3 regions of the Shewanella sp. 4_MG-2023 genome follow, and region 2 is predicted to be linked to each of the others. Evidence: predicted binding sites of a transcription regulator. Region 2 holds the regulator's gene; each other region holds the start of a gene.
What was found. The regulator LexA, encoded in region 2, represses DNA repair genes until DNA is damaged. The targets are predictions, from matches to a motif close to TACTGTATNNNNATACAGTA.
Positions count from the first base shown of each region.

Region 1: dinB (DNA polymerase IV) is a predicted target of LexA. The motif match lies at 5,330-5,349, and genes of this name have one in related genera.
Region 3: recG (ATP-dependent DNA helicase RecG) is a predicted target of LexA. The motif match lies at 1,987-2,006, and genes of this name have one in related genera.

Region 1 covers NZ_JAUORL010000005.1:136,194-147,273, forward strand. The annotation lists gene nqrF (NADH:ubiquinone reductase (Na(+)-transporting) subunit F) at 1-321, shown strand, start outside; gene Q4546_RS04330 (FAD:protein FMN transferase) at 538-1,536, shown strand; gene nqrM ((Na+)-NQR maturation NqrM) at 1,584-1,805, shown strand; gene bfr (bacterioferritin) at 2,130-2,600, shown strand; gene bfr (bacterioferritin) at 2,613-3,080, shown strand; gene Q4546_RS04350 (methyl-accepting chemotaxis protein) at 3,194-5,104, opposite strand; gene dinB (DNA polymerase IV) at 5,387-6,463, shown strand; gene Q4546_RS04360 (aminoacyl-histidine dipeptidase) at 6,557-8,017, opposite strand; gene Q4546_RS04365 (leucyl aminopeptidase family protein) at 8,265-9,806, shown strand; gene Q4546_RS04370 (NCS2 family permease) at 10,637-11,080, shown strand, end outside.
Region 2 covers NZ_JAUORL010000007.1:162,606-173,685, reverse strand. The annotation lists gene Q4546_RS06070 (efflux RND transporter permease subunit) at 1-612, shown strand, start outside; gene Q4546_RS06065 (hypothetical protein) at 696-962, opposite strand; gene Q4546_RS06060 (VOC family protein) at 1,004-1,801, opposite strand; gene mtr (tryptophan permease) at 2,170-3,414, opposite strand; gene plsB (glycerol-3-phosphate 1-O-acyltransferase PlsB) at 3,426-5,846, opposite strand; gene lexA (transcriptional repressor LexA) at 6,225-6,842, shown strand; gene Q4546_RS06040 (cell division inhibitor SulA) at 6,839-7,345, shown strand; gene coxB (cytochrome c oxidase subunit II) at 7,776-9,392, shown strand; gene ctaD (cytochrome c oxidase subunit I) at 9,402-11,006, shown strand; gene Q4546_RS06025 (cytochrome c oxidase assembly protein) at 11,008-11,080, shown strand, end outside.
Region 3 covers NZ_JAUORL010000039.1:21,700-32,779, forward strand. The annotation lists gene recG (ATP-dependent DNA helicase RecG) at 1-1,814, opposite strand, end outside; gene Q4546_RS17140 (DNA-binding response regulator) at 2,075-2,704, opposite strand; gene Q4546_RS17145 (sensor histidine kinase) at 2,704-3,864, opposite strand; gene Q4546_RS17150 (hypothetical protein) at 3,945-4,649, opposite strand; gene Q4546_RS17155 (AMP-binding protein) at 4,826-6,481, opposite strand; gene Q4546_RS17160 (RidA family protein) at 6,718-7,101, opposite strand; gene spoT (bifunctional GTP diphosphokinase/guanosine-3',5'-bis pyrophosphate 3'-pyrophosphohydrolase) at 7,239-9,353, opposite strand; gene rpoZ (DNA-directed RNA polymerase subunit omega) at 9,367-9,645, opposite strand; gene gmk (guanylate kinase) at 9,705-10,328, opposite strand; gene Q4546_RS17180 (hypothetical protein) at 10,685-11,080, shown strand, end outside.

The DNA.
Region 1 (11,080 bases), on a different contig from region 2:
CGTAAGATGAGTTTTTGGTATGGTGCTCGTTCTAAGCGTGAAATGTTCTACGTAGAAGATTTCGATGGCTTAGCGGCTGAGAATGAAAACTTTAAGTGGCATGTTGCGTTATCTGATCCGCAAGCGGAAGATAACTGGGATGGCTACACAGGCTTTATTCATAACGTATTGTACGAAAACTACTTACGTGACCATGACGCACCAGAAGATTGTGAGTTCTACATGTGTGGACCTCCAATGATGAATGCTGCGGTAATTGGTATGCTTAAAGACTTAGGCGTTGAAGATGAAAACATCTTACTCGATGACTTTGGTGGTTAGTGACTAACTGCTAACCCTTTGCAAAAGACATTGAACGTCATAAATTGCAGCTAGCTGACACGGTGGTCACCATTGTTAAGCTAGCTGCAATTTTTATTTTAGGGACTTTGTAGTTTAGTCGTTGTTGCTTTAGCCACTGTTGCTTTAGCTAAGAATGATTTAAACATTAACCATATAAAAATTGAGAATTTGAACATTTACATGATAAAAATTTCGATGAAGACGCTGGCAGTATTTTTTGGTTTGTTGATTTTAGTCGGCTGTGGAACTGAAGATAAGATAGTGTCACTGTCAGGCAATACCATGGGGACCACTTATCATATAAAAGTGGTACGTAATGAGCGCCTGCCAACCACTCAACTACTACAAGCTGAAATTGATATCGCTCTTGAGTTAGTTAATGATCAAATGTCCACTTACAGACCGAAGTCAGAACTATCACGTTTTAACCAGCTAGGTGTTAATCAACGCCTGAAAGTTTCAGCGGATACAGCCAAGGTTTTAAATGAAGGCTTACGCCTTTACGACACGACTCAAGGCGCGCTGGATATTACCTTAGGGCCATTAGTTAACCTATGGGGCTTTGGTCCTGATAAGCGCCCAACAGCGATCCCAAGCGCTGAAACGATTGCCGAGATGAAAGCTAAATCGGATATTCATGGTTTTAGTGTCAAAGATTTAACTGTCACCAAGTTAAGCCCTGATCTCTACATTGATTTATCTTCCCTTGCTAAAGGCTATGGTGTCGATAAAATTGCTGCACTACTCAATAAATACCAAGTAGAGGGATACTTAGTGGAAATTGGTGGTGAGATTAGCGTTAAAGGTGTTAAAAATGACGGCAGCCCATGGCGTGTTGCAGTTGAGAAACCTTCGAGCCAAGGGGCGGCTATTCAACAGGTGATAGAGCCTGGTAATATGGCGCTAGCGACATCTGGCGATTACAGAATTTATTATGAAGAAAACGGCGAGCGTTTTTCGCATTTAATTGACCCTAGAAGCGGTTATCCAATAAAGCATAAGTTAGCGTCAGTAACCGTTTTGCACCCTAGTAGTATGACTGCAGACGCTTATGCAACTGCAATGATGGTATTAGGTACGGAAGAGTCTTTAGCGTTAGCTGAGCGTGAGAAACTGCCAGTTATGCTGATTGAAAAAGACGACGATAATTATGACGTATTTTATAGTGAGTCGTTTGCACCTTACATTCGTTAATGGCATTTAAAGATTTATTTGATGACCAATTTAGCTTGGAGAATATGATGAGTACTTTTATCGCAGCATTTGTGGTGTTGTTATTATTTTTTTTATTAATGTCCGTGGGCTATATCGTGAAGCGCAAGGCGGTTGAAGGCAGTTGTGGTGGTTTAGGTGTTTTGGGTATTGAGAAAGCTTGTGATTGTGATGACCCATGCGATAAACGCAAACGCCGCATGGCTGAAGCTGAAAGAGAAGCAAAACTGAATCAAAACCGGATTATCTAGTGCGCCAGCATTAACTTTAAGCCCACTTTCAAGTGGGCTTTTTTACGACTGTTACAAAATTTACAAAACTAATTACAGCTAACATTTACCCTTACTAGTGTGATTATTGTCACTATTAAAAACCAGCAGAATTAGCTAGAGATGTGATTCTATTAAGAAATATTCAAACGTGAAAATGCTGAAGCGAGATAAGAACCTAAGTTATAATGATAATAGTTATCAATGACTAAGTTTATGATAATAAAGGGGAATTGTTTTTTGAAGTCACATGTACTATGCTGGTCGAAATTGATCCAGATCAATCTAGCATTTAAGGACTAAATCATGAAAGGCCATCCAAAAGTAATTAGTCAGCTTAATCGTGTACTGACATGTGAGCTCACTGCCATTAATCAATATTTTCTTCACGCGCGTATGTTCAAGCATTGGGGACTCGAAAACCTCAATGAGAAAGAATATAAAAAATCTATTCAAGATATGAAACATGCAGACAAGTTAATTGAGCGGGTATTGTTTTTGGAAGGTTTACCTAACCTTCAACAATTAGACAAGTTACGCATTGGTGAGCATTGCGAAGAAATGTTTGATTGTGATCAGCAAGCGGTAGTCGAGCAGTTGGTCGTTTTACGAGAGGCGATTAAGCTTTGTGAAACAGAGCGCGATTACGTTACTCGTGATTTATTAGAAGATTTACTTGAAGATGAAGAAGAGCATCTAGACTGGATTGAAACCCAAAAAGAGCTGATTAACCAAACCGGTATTCAGAACTATCTTCAATCACAAATTAAAGATTAATAGGACATTATCATGAAAGGTAATCCAGAAGTTATTGCAGCTTTAAATGCATTATTAACCGGTGAGTTGTCAGCGATGGATCAATACTTTGTACATGCACACATGTACGAAGATTGGGGATTTGATGAGCTTTATACGCGCATCTTACATGAGTCAGATGACGAAAAAGCCCATGCTGCTAAGTTAGTTCAGCGCATTCTTTTCTTGGAAGGCACGCCAGATGTTGCAAGTCGTGAAGCATTAAACATCGGTAAAGACGTAGAAGAGATGCTTAAAAATGACTTGAGCTACGAATATCAAGTTGCTGATCATTTACGTGAAGTCATCGCTTTATGCGAAGTAAAAAGCGACTTCCAAACCCGTGAAATCTTAGAAGTACTACTTGATGATACTGAATCTGATCACATGTATTGGTTAGAAAAACAAATTCGATTAATTGATCGCGTTGGTTTACAAAATTATCTGCAAACCAAAATGTAATCATTGAGTTTGCTTCAAAACAAAATGTAATCATTGAGTTTGCTACAAAACAAAAGCCTAACTGAGTTAGGCTTTTTTTATGGGATTTTTAAGCGTTATATGTATTGGTAACGCTATAGTTTGAACTGATTAATCATATTGGTTAGCTCCACATTGATTGTGGCAATATTATCCGTTTCATTTCGCTGCATAATGCCTTCATCATTTAAGGTTTCAACCATATCGTGAATTTGGTGCATGCTTCGATTAATTTCCTGAATAACAATATTTTGCTCATTTGCTGAAGTGGATATCTGGCTATTGAGGGCATTGATTTGAGCAACAATAGTACTCATGGTTTGTAAATTATCAGAAGTATTACTGACCTCAGTAACCGTGTCTGAGCAGGCTCGTTCAGTACTGCCAATGGCCGACACCACCGCAGTGGCTTCAGCTTTTAATTTTGCCAGCGCGATTTCAATTTCACTGGTACTTGTTTGGGTGCGACTGGCAAGGGCGCGCACTTCATCTGCAACCACAGCAAAACCACGCCCTTGCTCTCCGGCCCTTGCAGCTTCAATCGAGGCATTAAGCGCTAACAGGTTGGTTTGCTCTGCAATACTCCCAATCACATCAACAATGCTTTGAATACTGCTGGTTTCATTATTCATGTGCTCGACATTACCAGCAGTTTGATGGATTTCAGCAGCTAAACCTTGGATACCCACTTGGGTTAAGTTAATGGTCTTCAGTGATTGCTCGCCAGTAATATTAGCCTCATTAGTATGCTTGGCTGCGGTTTCGGTATTCTCAACCACAGTGACAGCGGTATTTGATAGCTCTTCAATGGCGGTCACAATTTGGGTTGTTTCATTGGTATGGGCTGTCAAAATTTGTTCGCTGTTTTGGCTATAGTGCTGCAGCTTATCAATACCGGTAGATAATTTAATTGTCGATTTATTGATGGCTAACAACATGGTTTGTAGTTGTGAAATAAAGGCGTTAATTCCGAGGGAAATTTTTCCGATATCGTCATCATTTTTGACTTCCAAACGACGGGTTAAATCACCATTACCTTGAGATAAGCCAGTGACTAAGTCACGTAGTTCATTAATCGGTTGATAGAGCTTATTCAGTAGTATTAATAACGCCACAACAGATAAGCCAAGTACCAATAATATGATGCCGCTGAGTTTTAATGTGGCATTAACAAGCGGTGCGAAAGCTGTTGCTTCATCGAGGGTGACAATCACATACCATTGGTTGTTATCAATTAAAGGGATTTTTTGACTAGCAATAATCGTGCTAACGTCATTTATATCACTGAGCGCCCATGAGCTATCCTGACCGAGAATACTTTGATAGATCTCGCTTAGTTGGCTATTGCTGCTGATATTGTCTTTTTGATTAGTTAAGGCTGAATTAGAGGCTAACACTAAGCCATTTTTATCAATAATAAAGCCAGTGGCACCTTCAATATCTGCTAATGCTTGTAGTTGCAGTTGCAAGTAGTCAAAACGTAAATCCGCCATGATGATCCCGCCATCAATTGGGTGCATAACCCCGACCATAGGTATACCGTCTGTACGGGTAAAAAACACTTCGCTGAGGGACAAGGTATTTTTTTGTTTGCCGTTTTGGTACCAAGGACGAGTGCGGGGATCATATTTATCGACTACACCGACGCCGTCAGGAAAAGACTCTGAAGCAATAGAGGCAAAGGATTGGCCATCATCAAACCCCATAATGACTTTAGAGACGCCACCTAATTTGGCTGTGTATTGAGTCATGGCGACATGGCCGGCATCCACATTGTTATGACGGTATAGACTCGCGAGTTCAGTTACCGCGGAAGTGGTGCGATTAAATGAGTTTTCTATTTCACTGACTTTGGTTTTTATTTGGTGGTGGATGTCGGTTGTCAGCTTGTCTGTTATTTGTTGTTTTAATAATTGGTGAGTGACCAGCCCGCTAATGATCAAGGCGAAAGCTAATAGAATTGTTAACGCAAATAGTAAACTCGCTTTAAAGCCAAACTTGTTCATAACTCACCTAATTGTATTATTATTTTTGTTTGATTGTACCTGCTTATAAATCAAAATATACCCTAAGCTCATAAAAAAGTTAGTGATTTGCATCATGTAATGTTGATTTTGTTTTTGTGTTGTCTGATGTTTAGTGTTCTTACTGTTATTTATTTGTATTGCAAATTAGCGCTATTTTGTAATTTGAAGCTTTCAACGCGACTGGTGATAAAGGTTTAATTTGAACACTGTTTTTATATACAGTATCATGATGTCATTCAGTGACTTCTTTATGAAAACGCCATGCGTAAAATTATCCACATTGATATGGATTGCTATTATGCCGCAGTTGAAATGCGTGATTTTCCACAATTGCGTGGTAAACCTATTGCTGTAGGTAGGCGCAGCGATCGCCGTGGTGTTATCAGTACCTGTAGTTATGAGGCGCGTAAATATGGCGTTCGTTCTGCTATGTCGAGTTATCAGGCATTAAAACTCTGCCCAGATTTGATATTGGTGCCAGGCAGGATGGAGGTTTACAAAGCGGTTTCGCTGCAAATCCGTGAAATATTCCATCGTTATACAGAATTAGTTGAGCCGTTATCATTGGACGAGGCGTATCTTGATGTTACTGATTGTGATGCATGTAAAGGTAGCGCCACCTTAATTGCTGAGCAGATCAGAGCTGAAATCTTTACGGTAACCGGGCTTACTGCTTCCGCGGGAGTCGCACCGATTAAGTTTTTAGCTAAAATAGCTTCTGACTTAAATAAGCCTAATGGTCAATATGTGATCACGCCTGCTGAGATCCCTTCGTTTATAAAATCATTATCCTTAAGTAAAATCCCTGGGGTGGGAAAAGTAACCTCGGCTAAGCTTGCAGCGCTCGGGCTTGAAACCTGTGAAGACGTGCAGCGCTACCCGAGTGACAAGCTCATCAGCGGTTTTGGTAAATTTGGCCGCGTGTTAATTGAGCGCACTCAAGGTATCGATACACGTCAAATAAGCCCAAATCGTATCAGAAAGTCGGTTGGGGTTGAGACCACCTTAGCCCAAGATATTTTTACTATAGAGCAATGCAGCAATGTCATGCCGCAGTTAATCCAAGAGCTTATTAGCCGGGTGCATCGCAGTGCTAAAGACCGGCAAATTCATAAACAGGTAGTAAAACTTAAATTTAACGATTTCAAGCAAACTACCATTGAGCATCGCAGTGATGAAATGTCGCTTAACTTATTCCAGACATTGTTAACTCAAGCACTAGAGCGGGCCAATGGCCGAGGTATAAGATTAATCGGTGTCAGTGTTGGTTTAGCTGATAATAGCCAGCCAGAAGTGGTTACAGATGATAATAGCGAGCAATTAGATTTGCAGTTCTAGTGATTATCGCTAGAAACAAAAAGGCTGCCTTTTCTTATATCAAGAATAGAGCAGCCTTTTTATTAAGCGCGTAATTTAATAGAGAGTTAAAGCTCAGCCTTTTGCTGGAATACGCTCTAGTACCGCAAGCAGTAGTTCCCAATATTGGCCAACAGTGGTGATATTCACCATTTCGTCTGGGCTATGTGGGAAACGAATGGTTGGGCCAATAGAGACCATATCCATGGTTGGGTATGGTTCTTTAAATAGTCCACATTCAAGACCGGCATGGATAACCATAATCGTCGGGTCTTTCTTATAAATATCATTATACGTTTCACGGACAATGGCCATCACTGGTGAGCTATTATCAGGCTTCCAACCAGGGTAAGCGCCTGATAGATCAATGCTAGCACCTGAAAGGTTTGCTAATGCCGTTAATTGCGTTTCAATTTGCACTCGGCCTGAGTCAATCAATGAGCGGATAAGACATAGCACTTCAACAGATTCGTTGTCAGTGTTAATCACTCCGACGTTAAGCGATGTTTCAGTCACACCTTCAACTTCATCGCTCATACGCATTACGCCGTTAGGGCAGGCGTGCAGTAAATCGATTAAGGTATTTTGCGCATCTTCACTCATGACTTTTGCTGGAGCGTCAATGGCTGCAAGTGTTAGCAACATGTCAGGGTCAGCAATTGCCAGCTCTTCACGAACAATCGCTTGATATTGAGCAATGGCTTGCTCAAGCTTGGCTTTATTTTCGCTTGGCAGCATAAAGTTGATGCTAGCTTCACGGGGGATAGCATTACGTAAAGAGCCGCCAGTGAAGTTAACTAATTCAATTTGTAAATCATCACCATAACTAAATAAGAAACGGGCTAATAATTTATTGGCATTGCCGCGACCTAAATGAATGTTGACGCCTGAATGGCCGCCCTTTAAACCTGAAAGGGTTAAGCTAAAGCTGGCATTGCTTTGCTCAGGTGCTTGCCATGACATAGGAACGCTTAGCTGTGCATCAACACCGCCAGCGCAACCCATGTAGATTTCGCCTTCTTGTTCTGAGTCAGTATTAATTAAAATATCAGCATCAAGGTAACCAGCTTCAAGGCCGAAAGCGCCAGTCATGCCCGCTTCTTCATCAATGGTAAGCAGCACTTCTAATGGACCATGTTTAATGTTGTCAGCGCCAAGAATTGCTAACGCTGAAGCCATACCAATACCGTTATCAGCACCTAAGGTGGTGCCCTTGGCTTTTAGCCATTCGCCATCTACATAGGCTTCAATAGGATCTTTTTCAAAATCATGCACTTTATCGGCATTTTTTTGTGGAACCATATCAATGTGGGCTTGTAATACCACAGTCTTGCGTTCTTCCATTCCAGCATACGCTGGCTTTTTAATGATCAAGTTACCGACTTTATCTTCGACGACAGGCAAACCTTTCGATTTAGCCCATTGCTGGATATGTTCACTAAGTGCTTGTTCAAACTTGGATGGATGCGGAATCGCACAAATTTGTTCAAACCATTGCCATAATGGCTGGGGATATAATTGATTAATGGCGGTCACGAAGACTCCCTAAATGCTATGAATGTGGGAATAGATGCGCTGAAGTTTACCATATTGTCGTTACTAAGTAGTGACCTAGAGCAAGTAGAGAGGCTGGATTAAATTAATTTTTGTAAATATATTTTAACTCTATCGTAAAGCTAAGCTTATATACTTTAACCACCATTGGTCGTTATGATTTGTGATTCAGCACCTGAAATTACTGATTAGCAAGCAATAATAACAATCTATTTAAAAAGGATGCCCCATGTTTCAAGTCAATATCGTTGATGTAGCAAATGATCAAGCCATTTTTGAAGGCCATGGCTGGGACGCCGTAGTGGTAGTCGCCACCGATTTAGCCGCCATTGCCCAAGATGAAATAAAAATACTCGCCAAGCATGCGAAACAAATCGATCAGCGCATTGGTCAGTCGGCAACATTGTTACTGGCGCCCGGACTTGCGGGTGGCAGACTGATTGTCGCCCCAGTTGTTAATGCCACTAATGAATACAGTGATGTGAGTGTGTTTGCCAAAGCAGCTAGAGAAGGCATTGTTATTGCTAAGGCTGCGGGAGCAAAACAACCGCTGTTGGTGGTAGAAACCAGCCAAGATAAGCGCTATCAATTTGCTAAACAGGTTGCTGCACTTGCCTGTGGTCAGGAACTATGGCAATCACTGGAGCTGCGAGAAGCCACAGCAATTACCCCAGCATTTAGCGCCATTGGTTTGCTTGGCAGCGACAATTGCAGTGGCCTGCTCAATGCTGTCGAAGCCGGTAAGATTTTGGCAAGGGATCTATGCGGCACTGAGCCAGAAAGAATGGCGGCGCCAGCATTTGCTGATTATTGCGTTGAGGCGCTAAAAGACAGTGGTTTAGCAATCAGAGTCATTGAAGAACGTGAAGAGTTAGAGCGCGATTACCCGCTGCTTTGCGCAGTAGGGAGAGCCTCATTTAATGTGCCTCGGCATCAACCTCGCGTGGTTAAACTGGAATATGTGGCAGAGGGCGCCATTGATCGCACCTACTTGTTTGCTGGTAAAGGAGTTATTTACGATACTGGCGGCGCAGATATTAAAGTCGCCGGTGGCATGGCGGGTATGAGCCGAGATAAAGGCGGCGCTGCAGCGGTGGCAGGCTTAATGAAAACCTTATCTATCTTAAAGCCCAAAGGCATTAGAGTGATAGCAGAGTTAGGTTTGGTGCGAAACAGTATTGGCAGCGATGCCTTTGTTCCTGATGAAATCATTACCAGCCATGGCGGTGTTAGAGTGCGTATTGGTAATACTGATGCCGAAGGGCGCTTAGTGCTGGCAGACTTATTATCTCACTTAAGACTTCAGGCAATGACAGCAATTAAGCCGCAAGTATTTTCTGTGGCAACCTTAACCGGCCATGTGGTGCGCTGTTATGGCGGCTATACCGCACTAGTCGAGAACAAAGTGGCACAACAAGCTGGTATGGGTCACACCCTAGCTGGCATTGCTGAGCAATGGGGCGAACCATTTGAGTTATCTAGCTTGCGTCATGATGATTTTGCCAAGGTACATAATATCTCTGGCCAAGGGGAGTTATTGTCATCTAATAACGGCCCTTCTGCCATTACTGCCAGAGGCCATCAATATCCCGCAGCATTTTTAATTAATGCTTCAGGCTTGGGCCAACATGGCACAGGCTCTGCCATGCCATTGCCTTTTGCGCATCTTGATATTGCCGGTAGTGCCACAGAAGGCCATAGTTTGTATGGGAAACCCACAGCCTCGCCTTTGGTAACTTTATTACAAAGCGTTTTGGGCGGCAATGTGTAGTTTGTTTTTTGCTCAACCACTATATATTGTGCTATTTAGTGGTTGATTGTTTGCTAATGAGAACTCTAAATTCTTAATTTGTCATACAAGTGTGCTTTTATTTCATTTTTTGATTGAAATATAAAATAATTAAATAAATACTTGTAATAAAATTACACTTTGGTATTATTCCTCTCGTTGGACAGCGACGGTGCTTTCCAATTCTAGTTAATCCAGGATGGATATAGTCTCCAAGGAATCGAGTGATGAGTTGTCTCAATGGATTGAGAAAAGTTTGTTCCAAGGAACCGAGCCAAGCAAGACTAGGTTTTCGCAACTTTATTTGGAGTATGATTATGTCTTCTACAGACAGCTATACTATTTATGGACAAGGCACTTGGTTAAATCCAGCTGTTCTGTCTTTTGGCATTTATGCCATGACGTTTAAGGGCTAACCCTCCTTATTCATTGATTTACCGTATCAACCCTTTTTTCTGTCGCCTTTGGGCGGTTTTAGACAACAAGTAAATTGGTTCTCTATTGCCAATTTACTTTTTAAGTTTTATCACTTAATTGTGATGCAGTTTTCCTCTCCCCATACGGAAAACTTTTAACTTGTCTGCCTACTCTTTTGAGTAGGCATTTTTTTTGCCTGAAATTTATCAACCACTGGCTTTTCATTGAGTTAAATTGTCTTTCATACGAATATAAGTGTTTAGTTATCTAACATGGCTATAAACCTTATAAGTACCTATAATCCGAACGAATTAATTCACCTCTGATTTTGACTGTAATTAGCCAGTAGCGGCTATAGCAGCCAATTACACCCCCTTTTCAAGGAACAAGGCTTCATGTTAGAGAAACTGTTTAAACTCAAAGATAATCAAACGAATTTAAAACAAGAAGTTGTCGCGGGTCTCACTACCTTTCTCACCATGGCTTACATTATTTTTGTTAACCCTATGATGTTAGCTGATGCCGGCATGGATCATGGTGCAGTGTTTGTGGCCACTTGTTTAGCCGCGGCAGTGGGCTGTTTAGTGATGGGCTTAGTGGCCAATTACCCCATCGCATTAGCGCCGGGTATGGGGCTTAATGCTTTCTTCACTTATACCGTTGTCGGCGAAATGGGCTATAGCTGGGAAACTGCACTTGGCGCAGTATTTATGTCTGGTATTTGTTTCTTAATTTTATCTTTGGTGAAAATTAGAGAATGGATAGTTAACAGTATTCCAATGAGTCTGCGATTAGGTATTGCCGCGGGTATCGGTTTGTTCTTGGCCTTTATTGGCCTT
Region 2 (11,080 bases):
CAAATAGCCTTAGGCCAGCAAATCACTTTGCCAGCACGTTATAGCTACAGCTTTGCGGGTCAATATGAATATATGCAGCGTGTTGAAGCCAAGATGGAGTTAGTCATTCCACTAATGCTGGCAGTTATTTTTATATTACTGATGCTGACCTTTAACTCGTTTGCTCAAGCTTCAGTAATTATGCTGAGTTTACCCTTTGCCTTAGTAGGCAGTGCCTGGTTTTTATATTTGCTGAACTTCAACTTTTCGGTTGCGGTATCTGTGGGGATGATTGCCCTTGCGGGTGTCGCCGCTGAATTTGGCGTGGTGATGCAGGTGTATCTCAACAACAGTATAAAAGACCGAAAACATCATGACACTCTCAATAGCAAAGATGATTTACGCCAAGCATTGATTGAAGGTGCTGTAATGCGGATTCGCCCCAAAGCGATGACAGTTGCGACCATATTTTTTGGCTTACTGCCGATAATGTGGGGCACAGGAACCGGTAACGAAGTGATGCAGAAAATTGCCGCACCTATGGTTGGTGGCATGGTCACTGCGCCGCTGCTATCGCTGTTTGTTATTCCAGCCATTTATTTACTAATCTATGGTCGTAAACTCAGTAACTAGGTTTACAAAGTCACTCATAAACTCTAAAAAAGGCGCTTAAGGCGCCTTTTTATCTATAAAGCCACAAGCTGAATATAAGCTTGTTAGCTTGGTTCACTGAGTACGCCTTGCTTTTCTCGTGCCAGTTGCATCATCCTTAAAAGACCCCAAACCATAATACAACCTCCGACTCCAACCATAGCAAACAGCAGTATTGGCTTCGCCAGCATCGGATAAGCCGCTGTATCAAAACCTGCAAACAAGCCATATAAACCCGCCGCCATTAATAACGTGCCAGGAAAATCAATGACTGCCACCATGGTCATTTTCTTTTGAATTACCGCGAGTTTTTCGTCCTTTGTGAGTGTCATAAGTCTTCCTTGATTAGATTTACAGTTTAACTTTCAAGCAATTATTCTACTTCAGACGCTACCTCGGTCAATGCAATAATTGAAAAAGTGCCGCCTTGGGGATCATCAATCACCGCAAAACGACCAACATCCGGAATATCCGTAGGCGGGACACAAATTCGCCCGCCTAGAGCTTCGGCATCTTGAGCCATAGCATCACAATCTTGCACACTAAAATACAGCATCCAATGGGGCGGGGTATCACCCCACTCGGACGTCATTTGCATCATACCGCCAATGGCTTGCTTATCCACCAGCCATTGCACGTAATCAGCTATGCCCATTGAAGACATATCAAGGCTGTTAGTCTCAAAGCCAAGCGCTTGGGTATAAAAATCGGTTGATGTGGCCAGATCGCGGCACATATATTCAACCCAGCACAAAGTATTGGGCTCAAATGAGCGCTTAATGCCGATATGGTTAATGGCCTGCCAGATTGAAAATCGTGCGCCATCAGGATCTTGGCACACAGCTATAATCCCTGAATCACCAACAGAGTGAGGGCCTGCAATAATTTGTCCACCCGCAAGCCTAATGGCTTTAATTGTCGCCTCAACATCATCAACGGCAAAATAAAGCTGCCAATGGGTTGGCAAACTCTCCATCTCTTTGGGCATTTGATACATAGCCGCAATGTCATCACCCGCTAACTGCAACATAGTGTAATGACCCTCAGGCATGGGCATATCATCAGCCTGCCACTGAAATAGGCTTTGGTAGAATGCTTTCGCGGCATACCAATCATGACTGGCAAGTTCGACCCAACAAGGTTGCCCTTGTTTATAGTGTGACACCTTCATACACCTCACCCTGCTGTTGATAATGACTTATAAGAATAAAGGTTTAAGCTGAACCTAAATGACAACACTCTTTAAGTTAAGACACTTTTAAAGCTAAAGTCGAGTTGGCAATAATGGTTGGTTATTCGTATAAAAAAAGACATTTAAATAATAAATACAACTTAAAATCATAGTCTTATATAGACAACAGTATCAGCAAGCCATGGCTAGTCACTATCGGTCACAAGTCGTAAATTACACACACCTCTAGTCAAAATGCTAACAGTCACATCCTTACTTGCTAGAAAACGCCCATAAAAAAAGCCCTTTTCAAAGGGCTTTTTGGAGGTCATTTCGGTGTTTAAACACCACTTTATCTAGCTAAAGTATTATTTATAAACTGGCAGTAAATCAGCCATCGCCAACAAATGACATGCGCCGGTGATGACACCGAATGCAATAATCACCACAATCAATGGCGTACCACCTGGGACTCTAAAGCTCTTCTCATCAGGGAACATTTTGCGCGATTTGTATGCCATCATGGCTGGCACTATCGCCGCCCAAATGGTCGCCGCTAATGCCGCAAAGCCAATGGCAATCAAGAAACCATTAGGGAATAACAAACCTAATACTGTCGGCGGGATAAAGGTGATCGCAGCTGTTTTAATGCGGCCATTATTGCTTTCTTCAAAGCCAAATAAGTCAGCTAGATAATCAAACAAGCCTAAGGTCACCCCTAAGAATGATGACGCCACAGCAAGATTAGCAAACAAGGTCAACATGGTATTAAGCCATTTACTCGCCATCACATCTGACAGAGCGCCCACTAACACACCCATATTGCCGCCCTGGGCAATAATGTCGCTGAACTGACTACGGGGAATGTTGCCCATGGTTGCCACTAACCAGCAGCTATAAATCACTAAGGCGATAAACGTACCAATAAAGATGGCTTTTAAAATCACTTTAGGTTGTTTGCCGTAATACTTAACTAGGCTTGGCACATTGCCGTGGTAACCAAAACTGGCCAGCCCAAAAGGTAGCGCCGCTAAAATATAAGGCGAGAAACTCGCCTCACCATCTGGCATTAATAATTTTGCGCTATCAATATCAATCAGCAGATTTCCGATGGCGAGAAAAAAGGTAATTAACATCCCGCCAATCATAATGGTGGTAATGCGATCAACCGCTTTGGTACTGATGATCACCACTGCAGCAAGTACGACGGCAAACACTAACCCTGCGATCGGTTGAGGTAAGTTAATCCCCATCCCCGCAAGGGTGTGATTAACAATCGAGCCACCACCACTGATGTAAGCATAGGTCAGGATGTACAACACAAAAGCAATAGATAACCCGTTAATAATCCGCCAAAACTGGCCTAAGGTTACCTTAGTTAAGGTGTCAAAACTGTCACCGGGTTTAAAATGCAAATTGGTTTCAAGTAGCATCAGACCTGACACCAGCATACAAAACCAAATACCAATTAACATGACTAATGAATAGCCAAACCACATGCCTGCACTGACCACAGGCAAAGAAAACATACCAGCACCGACTGTGGTACCGGCGATGATCATAGCACCGCCCAATAAGGATTTATTTTGCGGTTGAGATTGTGTCGAACTCATAAAATTAGTTATTACCCATGTTCCATTGTGACACTATCAACAATGGTTTTTCGAACAGATAAACGCAGCATACCATTGGCATGATCACGTATTCGGATGACTTCAAATTGATTATCGTTAGCGGATAAATACCCTAATTCTTTTAATTTCACACTCAAATTATTGTAGAGCTTTTTATCATAAAACTCAGGCGCAGTAATTCCATGCAAAGCACCTAAACGCTGAGCCAATAAATGGCTGGCGCTTTCTAAATCAGAACGCTCAATTTCTGGTTTGTAAGCCAGTAAATTAAAGATAATCGCGTAACGCTGTAGGGTCTCACTGACCGTGGCGGACAATAACATTAACTGAGTGACATTACTTTGATTGACTTCAAAGTGATCGCTACCGGAAATTAGCTTTTGTTCAACAAACAAATCAAGCACTTGATCCACATAGGCACTTAAATCTTCAATGCCCATAAACAGCTCAGCTTTCAATAATGGGTAAAAATCATTAACAATTTGCTGGATTTTTTCTCGGCTAAATTCTTCATATTGCACCAAGCAACTGGCGATTAATGAAGGCACTGCCATTAGATGAATTATGTTATTGCGATAATAGCTCATCGCAATCACTGAGCTATCTTCAATTGCGATAATTTCGCCGATGGCATCTGTGGTTGAGGTAAATTTATTCAGCGACAAACATTGCTCAACTAGGTCATGAGCTGAGCCCTCAGCCACCGACGCATACTCAGTATAAGGAACATCCTTTAAGATTTTCAGGTAGAGGTCTAGCTGGGTTTCAAGCTCACTGCGCTGCAGGGCGTTTTGCTCTGAAGCCAGCAGCGCCATACTTGCTAATGTCACCGAACTCGCTGCGGCGGCGCCATTGATGTTAGTCATCACTTTATTGGCCAATACATTTACTGCTGGCGTTAACCATGATGGCTTTTGATCCGGATCTTGAGCAATTTCTTCACGCCAATTTGGCGATTGTTGATTTAAAAATTGCTGCACATTGATTGGCTCGCCAAAGTTAACGTAACCTTGGCCAAAGTTGCCTAATTTACGCAGCGCACCAAAGACCTGCCACACTGATTCTTTTTGCTTTTTCTTACCGCTTAACTCTTTATGATAGGTGGACACTTCCATCACATGATCATAACCAAGATAAACTGGCACTAAGGTTACTGGGCGTTCAATGCCCCGCAGTACACAGTTAACTGTCATCGCTAACATGCCGGTCTTAGGCGCTAATAAACGACCGGTACGAGAACGACCACCTTCGGTGAAGTATTCAACCGAATAGCCTTTAGCAAATAACTGATCTAAATACTCACGAAACACTGCGGTATAAAGTTTATTACCGTTAAAGCTACGACGAATAAAGAAAGCACCACCACGGCGGAACATAGGGCCTGCTGGCCAAAAGTTTAAATTAATACCGGCGGCAATATGCGGCGGCACCATGCCTTGGTAATACAAAATATACGACAGCAGTAGGTAATCCATGTGGCTACGATGGCAAGGCACATAGACAATTTCATGACCATCATGATGCAGCTTACGCACTTTTTCAGCGCTTTTAATGCTAATACCGCTGTATAACTTATTCCACAACCAAGTAAGAAAGCGCTCAGCAATACGCACTAAGCTGTCTGAATAATCCGCTGCAATTTCATCTAAATACTGAATCGCTTTTTCGCGGGCTTTGTCTTCAGGAATTTTTTTATTAAGCGCTTCTTCTTTTATCGCTTGAGCAATGGCATCAGACTTTAATAATGAGTTGAACATTGCCTGACGATTTGGCAGTTGTGGGCCTGTCATCACTTTACGTTGGCGTCTAAAGTGCACTCGCGCCACACGGATAAGTTTATGCGCAATACTGACATCAGTGCCGTGTTCATCAGCCATATAACGTAGCGACATAGCATTTGAGAATTGAATAAAGCTATGGCGACCTAAGAACAAAATCATCAACCATTTACGTAACCAGGTCGGGTTTTCACGCTCAAATACGGCTGCGGTCATGGTGTCATCTTCTTTACCAGGGATACGTCCCCAATACAGACTCACTGGCACCAATTGAATATCAAGTTGATCATTTTTTTTATGTAAGGCTAATAAGCTGGTGAAGTTATCAACAAATTTTTCGCCACTTAAACGCTTGCCAAATAGAGGCTTACGACCTTCAATACACACAATTCTAGGGGTATTTAAGCCATCAACGTCTAGTCGCTCATAAGGGCTCGGTAAGCCATATTTGGCGGTCACTTCATTTAATGCCGCAATATCACTGAGTGATTCTGTCTTCATCACATAGACCACTGGTTTATCTGGGTCTAAGTTCAGATCGGCAAAGGGATCTTCAGGCACAACAACCGTGTGCACCATCAGTTTTTGAATCCAACGTAATGATTTTGCTATGATTGAGTCAGGTTTTAACATGAGTGTTCGCATATTCAACATCAATTAATTGGCCATAGAATACCAGATAATGGTTCAGTTTCACTAACAAGGGTCTATACAGAGAATATTTGTTCAGTAAAAATAGCCATATCCGAATAACAACCAACCTATTTTCAATCAACACTACTGTATAAATATACTGTTTAAACAAACGATGTGAGAAATAGCCAATTTCATCGGTTTAAAAAGCTGACTTACCTTCATTAACTAAATAATTAAATTACATATACTTAACCGTGCCCCCATATATAGCCAACAAGAATTAGATGATAATAGTTAAATTAATTTGGTTAATACTTGCGCGACCACCGATACTGTATATAATGACAGTCACTGTATAAAAAAACAGGAATCAATATGAGACCTTTAACGCCACGCCAAGCTGAAATATTAGAGCTAATTAAATGTAATATCGCCGAAACAGGTATGCCGCCAACTCGTGCAGAAATTGCAACTCGATTAGGCTTCAAAAGCGCCAATGCCGCTGAAGAACACTTAAAAGCACTGGCAAAAAAAGGCTGTATTGAAATTATTCCTGGTACCTCTCGCGGGATCCGCATGGTGCAGGTGGAGGAGGAAGTTGAAGCAGGCTTACCACTTATCGGCCAAGTTGCTGCAGGTGAACCTATCCTTGCTCAAGAGCATGTTGAACAGTATTTCCAAGTTGACCCAGAAATGTTTAAGCCCAATGCTAATTTCTTACTACGCGTTCGTGGCGACAGTATGAAAGACATTGGTATTTTAGAGGGCGACTTATTAGCAGTGCATAAAATGCAAACTGCCACCAATGGTCAAGTTGTAGTGGCACGTCTTGAAGACGATGTAACCGTGAAAAGATTTGAAAAGAAAGGCAATATTATTTATTTACATGCTGAAAATGCAGAGTATGAGCCGATTAAAGTTGATTTAAGTTGCCAAAACCTAACGATTGAAGGGCTTGCTGTTGGCGTTATTCGTAATGGAGGTTGGTTATGAACACATTAATAGGCAATGCACCGCGTCACCCTGGATTATGGGTAGATATGGCATCTGATCCCTTACCCACTAAACAAGGGATTGAAACCAAGCGCACCCAAAACCAAGGCTTAACTGAATTGACTCAATTATGCAGTCAGTTAGCCATTTTAAGTCAGCAAGGCCGTTGGATTGTACTGATTAATCCGCCGCATATCGGTTATAAGCAAATTCTTGCTAATGCCAATGTTCGTATGGACAGAGTATTGTTAGTTCACACCAAAGATGAAGTCGAAACCCTGTGGGCGATGGAAAAAGCGCTCACTAACGGTACTTCAAGTGCAGTAATTACTTGGACACCACCATTAGATGCCCGCGACAATCGCCGCATTCAATTGGTTGCCAAAAATGCCTTAGCCCAAGGGCTTATCATTGAAGATGTAAATACTCACTTACCTGAAGGCGACCCATTAACGCAAACTTTAGCAGTACAGACTCGGGTAAACCTTACCTCGTTTCACTAGTAAAATATGACTAAAAAAGCCCTTCACTACGCTGAGGGGCTTTTTTTTGCACTTTTTTCAGCAAATTAGATGATAAAGTGATCTTGATCAATATTTAATCTCCAAGTAATGTAGTTAACAAGGTAGTAACAATTTATCGTACTGCCGAGAATAAATGTCAAAAAGATACAAACGCTATTAAAAGATTGAGCTGGTACCGTGCGGTATAGAAAGCCTTGAATGTAAAGCGTCAAATATAATTGATAAGTTCAGTATTAGGTACAAGTGTGGCACCGTAACGTAATAACATAATTGAGTTTTCAAGCTCAAAGCCACCGTGTACTTTGAAATGATCAAACTTTTTCGGGTATGAAAAGTTTGCATAGAGCAGAGTATTACTGTGTGGCTTTTCTTTGTAATTGCAATTCGCAATTAGCAGAGGAGTAGTCTTGTGAAGCGATTGTTGTACGGATTAATGGTGGCGTTGCTTGCAACCCCACTCACAGCGGCAGAGATGCCCTTAAACATGACTCAAGGTGTAACAGAGATCAGTGGCCAGGTTTACGACCTGCATATGATTATTTTGTATATCTGTTGCGCCATTGGTGTCGTGGTCTTTGGGATCATGATTTATTCCATGATCTATCACAGAAAATCTAAGGGTGCAGTTGCAGCCGACTTTCATGACAGTACCAAGGTTGAAATAGCTTGGACAGTATTGCCATTTCTAATCCTAATTGGCATGGCAATCCCAGCAACAAAAACGCTGATTGCTATGGAAGATCCCAGCGATGCTGAACTGACAGTCAAAGTGACGGGCTCTCAATGGAAATGGCATTACAGCTATTTCAATGAAGATGTCGAGTTTTTCAGTTTATTATCTACCCCAGCAGACCAAATTACTGGCACCGCAGATAAAACCGACACCTATCTTTTAGAGGTCGATAAGCCGCTGGTTTTACCAATAAATCGTAAAGTACGTTTTTTAATGACCTCGGATGACGTTATCCACTCTTGGTGGGTACCAGCATTTGCCGTTAAAAAAGATGCAAATCCTGGTTTCATCAATGAAGCTTGGACTAAAATCGATAAAATAGGTACTTATCGAGGCCAATGTGCCGAACTATGCGGTAAAGATCATGGCTTTATGCCTATTGTTGTTGAAGCCGTTTCAGAAGCAGACTTTGACCAATGGCTAATCGACCAAAAGCAATTTGCTGCTGATGCTAAAGCCGCTGCACAAGCCTCACTGAGCCAAACCCTTAGCTATGACGAGTTAATGGCCCAAGGCGAACAAATCTACATGGGTCGCTGCGCGGCTTGCCACCAACCTAATGGTGCTGGTTTACCTGGCGTCTTCCCTTCCCTAATTGGCAGTCCAATGATTAAAGGCCCAGTGTCTGGCCATATCGATATTGTCGTTAATGGTAAGCCTGGCACTGCGATGCAAGCGTTTGCCAAGCAGCTAACGGCAACTGAAATTGCTGCAGTAGTCACTTATGAGCGTAATGCTTGGGGTAATGACTCTGGCGATACCGTGCAAGCGGCTGATGTGAGTGGCAATGGGACAAATTCTAGCGCTACACCAACCACTGCTGACGCTCCTAGTGCAGGCACTTCTACCGCAGACACGTCAACGCCTGTGACTTTACCAGCAAGCTTACCTACAGCTGAACAACTTGAAGACACTGCAACACAAGCTGTGACTGAAGCGGCAACACAAGCAGCAGAAGTTAAAGCTGTGGTATTGGATGACTTGACGATGGATGAGTTAATGACCATGGGCGAGCAAGTCTATATGACTAGCTGCGCTGCATGTCACCAAGCTGCTGGTACTGGCTTACCTGGCGCGTTCCCTTCATTAGTAGGCAGCCCACTCATCGTCGGTCCAGTGACGGATCATCTTAATATTGTCATCAATGGTAAACCTGGCACGGCTATGCAAGCATTTAACTCGCTACTTACGCCACAACAGCTTGCTGCAGTGGTGACTTATGAGCGAAATGCCTGGGGTAATAACTCTGGCGATGCAGTTCAGGCTGCTGATGTTGTTGGTCACGGAAAGTAAGGGATTAAAATGAGCACAATTACACAAGATTCACCAGCCGCTCACGACGATCACCATGATGACCATCATCATGGGGCGCCAAAAGGCATTATGCGCTGGGTTTTAACCACTAACCATAAAGATATTGGTTCAATGTATCTGTGGTTTAGTTTCATTATGTTTTTAACCGGCGGCGCAATGGCCATGGTCATTCGTGCTGAGTTATTCCAACCCGGTTTACAGTTAGTTGAACCTAACTTTTTTAACCAAATGACCACAGTCCATGGCTTGATTATGGTATTTGGCGCAGTCATGCCAGCCTTTACCGGCTTAGCTAACTGGCTCATTCCAATGATGATTGGTGCGCCAGATATGGCACTACCGCGGATGAATAACTGGAGCTTTTGGATTTTACCTTTCGCGTTTGCGATTCTACTTAGCTCGCTATTTATGGAAGGTGGAGGACCCAACTTTGGCTGGACTTTCTATGCACCACTGTCAACAACCTATAGCCCTGATAGCACAGCATTATTTGTGTTCTCAGTACACATTATGGGCATAAGCTCGATCATGGGTGCCATTAACGTGGTGGTGACCATTGTTAATATGCGTGCTCCGGGTATGACTTGGATGAAGCTGCCATTGTTCGTCTGGACTTGGCTGATTACCGCCTTCTTGCTAATAGCAGTGATGCCGGTATTGGCAGGTGTAGTAACCATGGTACTGACTGATAAATACTTTGCCACCAGCTTCTTTGATGCTGCTGGCGGCGGCGACCCTGTGATGTTCCAGCATATTTTCTGGTTCTTTGGCCACCCCGAAGTCTACATCATGATTTTACCTTCATTCGGGATTATCTCGGCCATTATTCCCACCTTTAGCCGTAAAAAGCTTTTCGGTTATGCCTCCATGGTATACGCCACCTCAAGTATTGCGATTTTGTCCTTCCTAGTTTGGGCGCATCACATGTTCACCACCGGGATGCCAGTATTTGCAGAGCTATTCTTCATGTACTGCACCATGTTAATCGCAGTACCTACTGGGGTGAAAGTGTTTAACTGGGTTGCAACTATGTGGCGCGGCTCAATCACCTTCGAAACCCCGATGCTGTTCGCCATTGCATTCATCATCTTATTCACCATCGGTGGCTTCTCTGGCTTGATGCTAGCGATCACCCCAGCGGATTTCCAATACCATGATACGTACTTTGTGGTAGCGCATTTTCATTATGTACTGGTGACTGGCGCAGTATTCTCCATTATGGCTGCAGCATATTACTGGCTACCGAAATGGACAGGATACATGTATAGCGAAACATTAGGTCGTTGGCATTTCTGGTGCAGTGTTATTTCAGTGAATGTACTGTTTTTCCCAATGCACTTTTTAGGCTTAGCAGGCATGCCACGTCGTATTCCAGACTATGCAATTCAATTTGCTGACGTAAACCAAATTGTCTCTATTGGTGGTTTTGCCTTTGGTTTATCACAACTGATTTTCCTCGCTGTGGTACTGAAATGTATCAAGGGCGGCGAAAAAGCTGCGGATAACCCATGGGAAGGTGCTGAAGGGTTAGAGTGGACTATTGCCAGTCCTGCGCCTTATCACTCATTTACCACCCCACCAGAGGTTAAATGATATGAGCCAGCCAACAAAATCAAACCGTAATTTACTTATTGGCCTAGTACTGGGTTCAATAGGTATGTTCGGCT
Region 3 (11,080 bases), on a different contig from region 2:
GTGGCAGTTTGTGATAACGGTGCTTTGTACAATAACACGCAGTGGCTGGCAATAGAGCCTCGGCCTACTCGGCCACGTAACTGATGCAATTGCGCCAAGCCTAACCGCTCAGGGTTTTCAATAATCATTAAACTGGCATTAGGCACATCGACTCCCACTTCAATAACCGTTGTTGCCACTAATAAATGTAGTTCACCCGCCTTAAATTGGGCCATTATTTGCTGTTTTTCTGCACTTTTCATACGTCCGTGCACTAAGCCAACCTTTAATTCGGGTAGTAATTGGCTTAATTCTGCAGCGGTATCTTCAGCGGCTTGGCACTCAAGAACTTCAGATTCTTCAATGAGAGTACAAACCCAATAAATCTGCCGATTATCATTTAGCGCGGCTTGTTTTACCCGCTCGATGATTTGTTCGCGGCGATTATCGCTAATGGCAACCGTGGTAACAGGGGTTCTTCCTGGCGGTAACTCATCAATGATAGAGGTTTCTAAATCAGCATAAGCCGTCATCGCTAACGTGCGCGGAATTGGCGTAGCTGTCATTATTAATTGATGCGGATGAAAGCCTTGGCTGACGCCTTTTTCGCGTAATCCTAAGCGTTGATGGACCCCAAAACGGTGTTGTTCATCAATAATGATTAACGCGAGCTTATTAAAACTGACCTGCTCTTGGAAAATAGCATGGGTGCCAATTACCATGTTGGCGCTGCCATCGGCGATATCAGCCAATGATTGTGTTCTGGCTTTGCCTTTTAACTTGCCTGCTAACCAGCCCACTTTTAGCCCTAATGGTTCAAACCAGGCGGCAAAGTTGACTGCGTGTTGCTCTGCTAATAATTCCGTCGGTGCCATCATCGCCACCTGATAACCATTTTCAATGGCTTGCAGGGCTGCTAAGGCGGCCACTAAGGTTTTACCCGAGCCCACATCCCCTTGCACTAAGCGCATCATAGGTGTGGGCTTTTCAATATCAATACCGATATCAGCTACGACTCGTTGCTGGGCCCCTGTTGGCTTAAAAGGTAAGGCTTTTAAAAATGGATTTAATAGCTGGCCGGTGGCGGGTAAAGTCACCGCTTTATCAAGGTTATTGCGCTGACGTAATTGCAGCATACTTAAGTTATGGGCCAGTAACTCTTCTTGGACTAAGCGCTGCTGAGCGGGGTGCATGCCTTGCTCTAAATCGGCTTGGGCGATGTTATTGGGCGGTCGATGGATTAAGGATAATGCCTGACCAATGCTCATATTGTTGGGTTGCAGGGCTGGTGGTAGTAACTCTGTTAAGCCACCTTGATTGAGCATAGTTAGTGCCTGCTCGGTGAGCTTAATCCAACTGGCTTGTTTTAATCCTTCAGTCGAAGGATAAATAGGGGTCAGTGAATCACTCAGGGCTGGGTTTTCGCCAGCTTTAATGATTTTGTATTCTGGGTGGATTATCTCAAAATGGCGGTTGCCGCGCTTGATTTCACCATAGGCCCGAATTATCGCGCCGTTTTGCATGCCATTTCGCTGGGCAACCGAGAAGTTAAAAAACCGCAAAGTGAGGTAACCACTTTCGTCGGCAATATTGCAGGTCAGCATACGTCTGCGACCCGGCACAATTTGGGTTGAGATGATTTCAGCTTCAACTGTGGCGTACATCGCGGGATAAAGAGCATTGATGGGATAGATTTGGGTGCGGTCTTCATAGCGCAGCGGCAAATGAAACAGTACATCTTGCACTGTCTTAATGCCAAGCTTTGCCAGCTTTTCAGCGGCTTTTTTAGCGACGCCTTTTAAGTCGGTAATCGGTACCTGATCCAATGGTTGCAAATCTAGCATGCCTTTATCTATTGAGTTGACCACAGACTTCATCACTTAGACTTTGTTGATATTGTAAAGCTCGCTGATTAAAGTGAGTCATTCACTTTGGGGTTAACTTTGACAGTTATCCAAAGAGTTATACAGTCAACTTTATCGCCCTGATGCTTGTTAGCAATGATAGTACTGTAAATATATACAGATGTTATGGCTTATCTTAGCAGAGTTTTAATACAAGGCAATATTAATCCAGATATCAGGCTTAACTGCCTCTATAACCAGCCTTTTTGTTTAGCTATTCGCGCCGCATCTATGCGATTGGTGGCATTGAGCTTGGAGATCGCTTCAGAAAGGTAATTCCGCACAGTACCTTCGGCGATAAATAACTGGGCGGCGATATCACTGGTTGATAAGCCATCACTGGCTAATCGTAGCGCTTTTCTTTCTTTATCATTGAGTGGGTCAATATCACCAATGGCGCTGATCGCCAGCTCTGGATCGATAATTTTTTTACCTGCCATCACCTGTTTAATAGCGTTGACTAGACTTTCAGATGGCGCATCTTTTAGCAAAAATCCCTCGACGCCACAACTGAGTGCTCTTTTGATGTAACCTACGCGGCCAAAAGTGGTTAAGATGATGATTTTAGTTTTAGGTTGCATTGTTGCAGCCTCGGCTTGATATGCTGCGAGCCACTGAGCCAGCTCAACGCCGCTGTGACCGGGCATTTCAATATCACTGAGCAGCAAATCAAAATGCTGCTCTTTAAGCATTGCCATGGCTTGGTTACCATCTTCTGCTTCTGTGATATCGACTTCACCGAGTTCATCTTTGGCAAGGGTAAGTAGGGCAGATAATGCCCCGCGCACCATGGCTTGATCTTCTGCTAATAAAATCTTCATTAAGGCTGTTCCGTGTCGTTGTCAACTTTAGGTTCACTGACTTGCTCTGCTTCAAGGGGCAAACTGATGCTAAAACGGTAGCCATCGTTAATATGATAACTAAACTTGCCGCCCAATAAGTTCACTCGCTCTCTAATGCCTTTTAAGCCATTACCTTCTTTAATAACTTTGGTGTTAGCATTGTCACTTAGGCTAACAATAAGCTGCTTATCCAAGGTGTTAAAGCACCATACACATTGACTGGCTTGGCTATGTTTGAGCATATTATTAACTAATTCTGTCAACATTAGCCCTAGTTGAGATTCTTGCAAAGGTGTTAATGGTGGTAATTTACCCTCGAGATGTACTTCAATTTCTTTTTGTCTTAATAAACTGCATAGTTGATTGACCGTATCTTGTAAGCCTTTATGTTTGTAATTAGAAACCGTTTGGCGAATTTCAGTTAAGCTGTTTCTGGCGATATCAGCAAGTTCCTGTAAATGCTGTTTTGCAACAGCAAGCTCGCCTGCTTCAACCAGTTTTTCGGCGAGTTGTGCTTTCAGTGCAATGGAAGATAAATTGTGCCCCATGATGTCATGTAAATCGCGCGCAATACGTTCACGCTCCAGTGCCGTTGCTAAGTTAGCGATTTCATCATTTGATTGTCTTTGTTGGCGCCTGATGCGTTCATTGTTATGCTCAACCACGCCAAATAGCCCCACCACAAAGGTGATTAACATACCGTATAGCGGAAAATAATAAGCTTCATAGCCCACGATGTAATTGAGTAGCCACAGCCAAGTACTGATAAGAATAAAGCTAATAATGGCGGTGCGCAGTGAATAGAAGAAACCAATAAAAAAACCGGCAAAACTGAAAAATGAAATGGAGCCGCTGGTAAATATGGTGGCAATGCTCGCAGTGATGAGCATTAAAGCAATAGGATATTTCCCTTGAACGGCTGAGCTTTTGTAAGCCCAAAAGTACCCATATAAGAAGGGAAATATGAGTAACAAGCTGACACCGACCCGAGCCCAATCATCCCGCATAAACCAAAGTGGAATAAAGTAAAAAATCAGATTGAGCAGATATACCCAAGCTGTTTTTTGTCGATAGGCTTTTTCTGGGTTAACGCGAGTGTTGCTACTATTGACCGAGTGTTTGGTATTGATATTAGACATGAAGCCTCCTTGCGAAGTTAGCATACTGCAACCGAGTCATAATGTGTATGTCTGCAGTAGCTAGCTTCAGCAGCATCGGATTAACGCGCTTGTTGTTTAAGTAAAAAATTTGCCCAAGCGTAATTAGGATCAATTTCTACAGCGTGTTGCCAATCATTAATTGCTTCTTTTTGACGACCTAATTCTTGCTTAGCGATTCCGCGCCAGGTGTACGCTTCAGTATGCCCCCAGCAGATATCAACACATGGCTGTTCATAAAAACGAATCGCATCAGTGGCATATTGCTCAGCCTTATCCATACCGCCGCCATATTGAGCGGGAGTATAAAAGGCGCTCATTGCTCTGACTAACGCAATACGGGGATTTTCAGGGCTGAGTTGTTCTGCTTGAGCCAGTAAAGCACTTACCTTCATTCCCAGAGATTGTCCTTTGCTTGAGTCATTGGCGATTTGCATACCGTAAACAGACGCCAGTAGCGCCATTGACTCAGCATCGTCTTCACGGCTCAATACAGTTTCAAGTGTCGACTGTGCATCATTGAGGGCTTTTTTAGCCACTCCGCGCAGACCGCTAATATTGGCTGTAATGGCGATGCGATATTGTGCATAGGCGTGTTCATAATCCACAGATTGTTCGCTGAGAACCTTTAGCTGTTGTAGATCCATTGTGTTGGCTGCCATATCGATAGCGCCGATATCGGCATTGCTAGCACTACTGACTAACGTCAGTGTTACCGCCATGACGGTTGATTTTGAGATAAGAGATTTTAAGATTAGTGATGTCATGATTAACTCCGTTTATTGCATTTAAGGTGTGTTGCTACGGAGTTAGTATCTAACAAAGGGCTTGCACAGGGCAGACACAAACGTCACCAGTTTGAGGTGACAAATGTCATTGATAAAAAAGCCGCCGGCTTGTTAAAGCTTAGGCGGCCAATATATTGAAGCGAATTACTGTGGTGCTAAATCTCGTCTTCCCAGCACACTTTAGCGCCGCGAATACCGTCAACTTTGGCACTGAACTGCTTTTCTAACACATGACGCTTAATTTTAAGTGTAGGGGTTAGGGCATCATTTTCAATGGTCCAAGGCTCTGTCACTACGACAATGGCATCCACAACTTCATGGGACTCAAGGTGCGGGTTAACTCCATCTAGGGTCGCTTTCAGTGACGCGCGCACTTCTTCGCGGGCTTGCAAGGCTGAGCCTTCAGATAATTGCACTAAGGTGATCGGGTGCGGTAAGCCTGAGCCAATGACACAAAGTAGCTCAATGTGCGGATCTTGGGCTATTTTACGCTCAATAGGCACCGGCGCCACATACTTACCTTTAGAGGTTTTAAAGTTATCTTTAACGCGGCCAGTGATAGAAATGTAGCCATCTTCATCGATTTCACATAAGTCACCCGTATGGAAAAATCCATCAGCATCAAAGCATGCTGCTGTGGCTTCTTCTTGCTTGTAATAACCTGTCATCAAACCTGGGCTCTTAACCATTAACTCACCTTCATCGGTGCGGCGAACTTGGCAGCCTTCAACAGGGCGACCCACGCTACCAATTTTTGAGGCATTAAATGGGAAGTTAATAATTGAGTAAGCACAGTTTTCGGTCATGCCCCAGGCTTCTGAAATATTCATGCCGATTTTGTTGTACCACTCTAATTGAGATGGTGGGATGGGGGCTGATCCTGAACCTAATAAACGGCAATGCTCTAAGCCTAAACCTTTTTGGATTTTACGTTTAACTAAGCCGCTAACCAGTGGGATTTTAAGCAATAAATCCAGCTTGCTTTGGCCAATTTTATTGACAATATTGAGCTGAAACAGGGTCCATAAACGCGGCACCGAGAAAAAGACCGTCGGGCGGCATCGCTGCACATCAGCCACAAAAGAATCTAAACTTTCTACAAACGCCACCGACGAGCCGGAGTAAAAAGACGATCCTTGAATCGCTACCCGCTCAGTAATGTGCGCTAAAGGCAAGTAGGATAATAATCTGTCTGTGGTATTGGTTTTTAAATCGCGCACAACCGCTTCACAAGTCCAGCCGTAACTGCCGAAGGTTTGCATTGCGCCTTTTGGTTTACCAGTAGAGCCCGAGGTGTAAATGAGCGTCATCATTTGATCGCTACTAGGCGTAGGCGCATCCACTAATGGTTGCCCTAACTCAAGCAGTTTTTCCCAATGATATTGCGCTGGCATGGTGTCATAAGGTAAAGCTAAACGGAGGATTTCACCGCCGACACCGGCTTCTTGGTCGGCCCAAAAATCAAGTTTTCCGGTGAAGATAGCTTTAGCGCCACTGTGTTCTAATACATAGCGGATCATTTCAGCGTTAGCAGTGGGATAGATTGGCACACTGATGTAGCCGCCGTGCATAAGGGCAAGATCGGTAATAAACCACTCGGCACAGTTTTTAGAAAGCAGAGCAACTTTGTCACCCGGTACTAGACCTAAGTGGCGTAATGCGCCTGCAATTTGTTGTACCTTTTGCTGAACTTCTCCCCATGTGAAGTCAACAAACTGGCCGTTAATTGGTTGTCGTAAATATACGGCATCCCCTTGGGTTTCAGCCCAATGAGATAACATTTCTACTGGCGTTTTTATTAGATTTTCCATCGACAATTCCATGTTCTTTTTGTTTTTAATGTAGGATGCATTTATTTGTAGTTTGCTAATGCAATCATCTCAGTATGGCTATTTATCAGCCTATTCGCAAACGCGAGAACAACTTAACGAGATAATTTCTACTTATAAACTAGCATGTTTCACTGAAAGTTAAATACCTCTTGAGTAATAGCTCTAATAAAAAAGGGTGCCAATGGCACCCTTCAGAATAAAACTCGGTTTGTGAGCTAGATCTCCATTATTCCATCCATTTCCACTAATGAGCCTTTTGGCAGCTGTTTTACCCCGATTGCAGCACGTGCTGGATAAGGTTGAGTAAAGTAGCGCGCCATGATTTCATTAACGGTAGCGAAGTGAGATAAGTCGGTTAAAAAGATATTCAGTTTAACGATATCAGCCATAGTGCCGCCAGCGGCATCACATACTGCGGTTAAGTTTTCGAAAACCTGTACAACCTGCTCAGAGAAATCATCGCTAACCATTTCCATGGTGCTTGGTACGAGTGGGATTTGGCCTGAAAGGTAAACAGTGCTACCTACTTTTACAGCTTGAGAATAGGTGCCAATTGCTGTTGGAGCTTTATCGGTTGCGATGATGATTTTTTCTGCCATGACGCCCTCTGCGATCAAGTAAATGAATGATGTCATCCCTAAGCTGTTATCTAACTTAGGGATTTAGGGGATCAATATTACTAACGTTTGTGGCAGGTGCGCAAGACTTCTGCAATGCAGAAGTCGTGATTGATTTATTAGCGGTTACGCGAGGTGCGCAGGACTTCAGGTAATACCCTAATGCGGCGCATAACATTGGCCAAATGAACACGGTCGTCGACTGAGATCCGCAGGTTAATGAGATAGACTCTGCCATCACGCTCTTCAGTGCTCAAGTTATGAATATTTGAGCCGGCGGCAGCAATAATACTGGTGATTTTTGCTAGTGCGCCTTGATGATTGACAATTTCAACTCGCAGATTGGCTTGATAGCTTTCACCTTCAACGTTATCCCAATGTACTGGGATATATTTGTCTGGCTCGCTTTGATAACCACGGATATTTGAGCAATTTTCCATGTGTACCACAAGGCCTTTGCCTGGGCTTACATGGGCGATGACAGCATCACCTGGAATTGGACGACAGCAATTTGCGAAGGTCACCAACATGCCTTCAGCGCCGCGAATTGGCATCAAGTGCTCTTCGGTTTCGCTATCTTCATTCTTAGTGGTGAGCTTGTGACCCATTAAGCGCTGGGCAACCACAATGCTCATGGCATTACCTAGGCCGATATCAGCCAATAACGATTCAAGATTGTCATGCTTAGTTTCAGCAATAACTTTTTTAAGCTGCTCTAAGGTGATGTCATCAAGCTTGTTTTCACCTAATGCGTGGTTCAGTAGCCGTTTGCCGAGCGCCACAGCATCGTCACTGGTTAAACTTTTCAAGACTTGACGAATTTTACCGCGGGCTTTACCTGTTACGACAAAGTTAAGCCATGCAGCATTAGGTCTTGCGCCTTTAGCTGTAATAATTTCAACGGTTTGGCCTGATATTAACGGCTGACTTAATGGATAAGCTTGACGGTTAACACGGGCGCCGACACAGGTGTTACCCACATCGGTATGGACTTCGTAAGCAAAGTCGACCGCTGTTGCATTCACCGGCAGCTCTAAAATGCGGCCTTCTGGGGTGAATACGTATATTTCTTCAGGGAATAGCTCAGTTTTAACATTTTCCACAAACTCAAATGAGCTACTGGCGCTTTGTTGTAGCTCCAGCAAGCTTTGCATCCACTTATGGGCGCGAACTTGGGTGGTACTTTGTTGTGAACTACTGGTGCCGCTCTTATACATCCAATGAGCAGCAACCCCTTTGTCCGCCATCAGGTCCATTTCTTCAGTACGTATTTGTACTTCAACAGGAACCGCATGGGGGCCAAATAATGAGGTGTGCAATGATTGATAACCATTGGCTTTAGGAATGGCAATATAATCTTTAAAGCGACCGGGATGAGGCTTATAAAGACCATGCATGGCACCTAATACACGGTAACAGGTGTCAATGGAATCGACCATGACTCTGAAGGCATAAATGTCCATGACTTCTTGAAACTGCAGTTCTTTTTTACTCATTTTAAGGTAAATTGAGTAAAGGTTTTTCTCACGACCTTTGACCTTGCAGTTAATTCCAGCATCTTCAAGGCGAGAGGTTATGGCAGTTTCAATACTGTTAATCAGTTCTTTTCTATTACCACGGGCTGCTTTTACGACTTCTTTTAAAACGCGATATCGCATCGGATAATAGGCTTGAAAACCTAAATCTTCTAATTCGCTTTTGATATTGTGAATACCAAGACGATTAGCAATCGGTGCGTAAATCTCTAAGGTTTCACGGGCAATACGACGACGTTTGTCAGGACGTAATGCACCCAAAGTTCGCATGTTATGCGTTCTGTCAGCAAGTTTGATCAAAATAACGCGAATATCTTGCGTCATTGCCATCATCATCTTGCGGAAGTTTTCAGCTTGGGCTTCTTTTTTATCGCGGAACTTGATTTTTTCAAGTTTAGACACGCCTTCGACCAGTTCAGCCACGGTTACGCCAAATAGCTCAGTGAGTTCTTCTTTGGTAACTGGGGTATCTTCGATGGTGTCGTGAAGCAGTGCAGCCATTAACGTCTCGTGATCAAGACGCATATCTGCAACGATGCGGGCTACCGCAACGGGGTGGGTAATATAGGGCTCGCCACTTGTGCGCATTTGCCCTTCATGGGCATCACGCGCAACAATGTACGCCTGCTTGAGTAACTCTACTTGCGCTGGTTCTAAATAACCAGAGGCAGACTCCTTTAGACCTTCAAACAGATACAAGTGGCGCTACTCCTTAAAGTGAACGGCCTTCAGCAATTGCTGCAACAGCGGCAATTTCAGCTGCTTCGCGTTCACGTACAGTTTGACGCTCATCAGCGTCTAATGTGTTAGAGGTGACTAAACCTAATTCGATTTCGCGCAGGGCGATAACCGTTGGTTTATCATTCATCTCTTCAACCATTGGGTCTTTACCTTGCACAGCGATTTGGCGTGCACGACGCGCTGCAACCAGGATCATGTCAAAACGGTTGCCGATTTGTTGTACGGCGTCTTCTACAGTTACGCGAGCCATGTGGTGAAACTCCAGTGTTATCTATGGGAAAAAGTGACGCAAATTGTACTTAATGACAATTAGTCTGCCAACAGATCGTTAATCATACCATTATGAGTATGGATCTGACTAGCACAGGTTGATCTTTGGCTGCGAATGATCGCGCGCAGATCGTCTAGTGCGGTATCAAAGTCATCGTTTACAATAATATAATCAGCGTCTTTATAGTGTGACATCTCAGATACAGCCTCAGCCATACGTCCGTCAATCACGTCTTGGCTGTCTTGTCCTCGGCCAGTTAGGCGGCGTTCAAGCTCAGCTTTTGAAGGGGGTAATATAAATACCCCAACGGCCTCAGGCATTAGCTTTTTAACTTGCTCTGCGCCTTGCCAATCAATATCTAAAAAGACATCAATACCGTTGGCTAATGTTTGCTCAATGACCTTGCGGGATGTGCCGTAATAGTTACCAAACACTTCAGCCCATTCAAAAAAAGCTTCATCAGCGATGAGCGCTTTAAATTGTTCAACACTGGCAAAGTGATAATGTTGACCATTAACTTCACCAGGACGTGGTTGACGGGTAGTGTGTGATACAGACACTTGCATGTCGCTTGGCTTATCTTTTAATAAAGCAGAGATAAGCGAAGATTTACCGGCGCCACTTGGGGCAGACACAATAAATAGATTTCCTCTCGCGCTCATAGTGCAAATTCCAACCAGATTATTTTACAGGGCGAGTATTATACTCAAAGCATGGCAATTTGCGAGATTTGTGATGGAAAAAACTGCATAAATCTGTGGTTATTAGCGGCGATTTTTTTTCTAACCTTAGTAATACATTGATTAGTTTAATGCATAGGCTTAAAGACCTAAGGCTATTTCATTTTGTCATATTCGTTAATAAAAAAATGAACTGGCAATGTTAATGGCGCTAAATGGTTTGTGATTGATGTTTTTACAATTAATTTTGCGGCAAATGCAGTGGTTTCGCTGACTTTAGTGATGAAATTGTTTAGTCTGCTTATATAGTTTCTGTTTATTTATTATTGGGATTTCTTGTGTCATTTTCATCCTTATTTTGTCGCCAAGGCCGAGATAACGGTCAAAGAGTGTTGGCTGTGCAATTATCTTGTTTGATTTTTGTATTAATCATCGCGCTGTTATTTGCTCATTCTGTTACCACTATTATTGCAGGGGTAGTGGCGCTGCCCATTAGTGCTTTAAGCAGCTTACGCCGTTTACGAGACGCAGCTAAGCCAAGCTCTTTGGTGGCAATCCCAACCTTGTTATTGTTATTTTTTAGCCTTTCTATTGCATTTAGTTTTCCTGTTGCTGTGTCAGTGACCATTTTTATTTTAGCGGCCATAGTGAGCGCTGGTTTTGCGTGGTTTTCAGCACCCAAGAGCAATAGCCGTAATCAAAACCGCAGAAATAATTTTTATGTTATGGGCTAT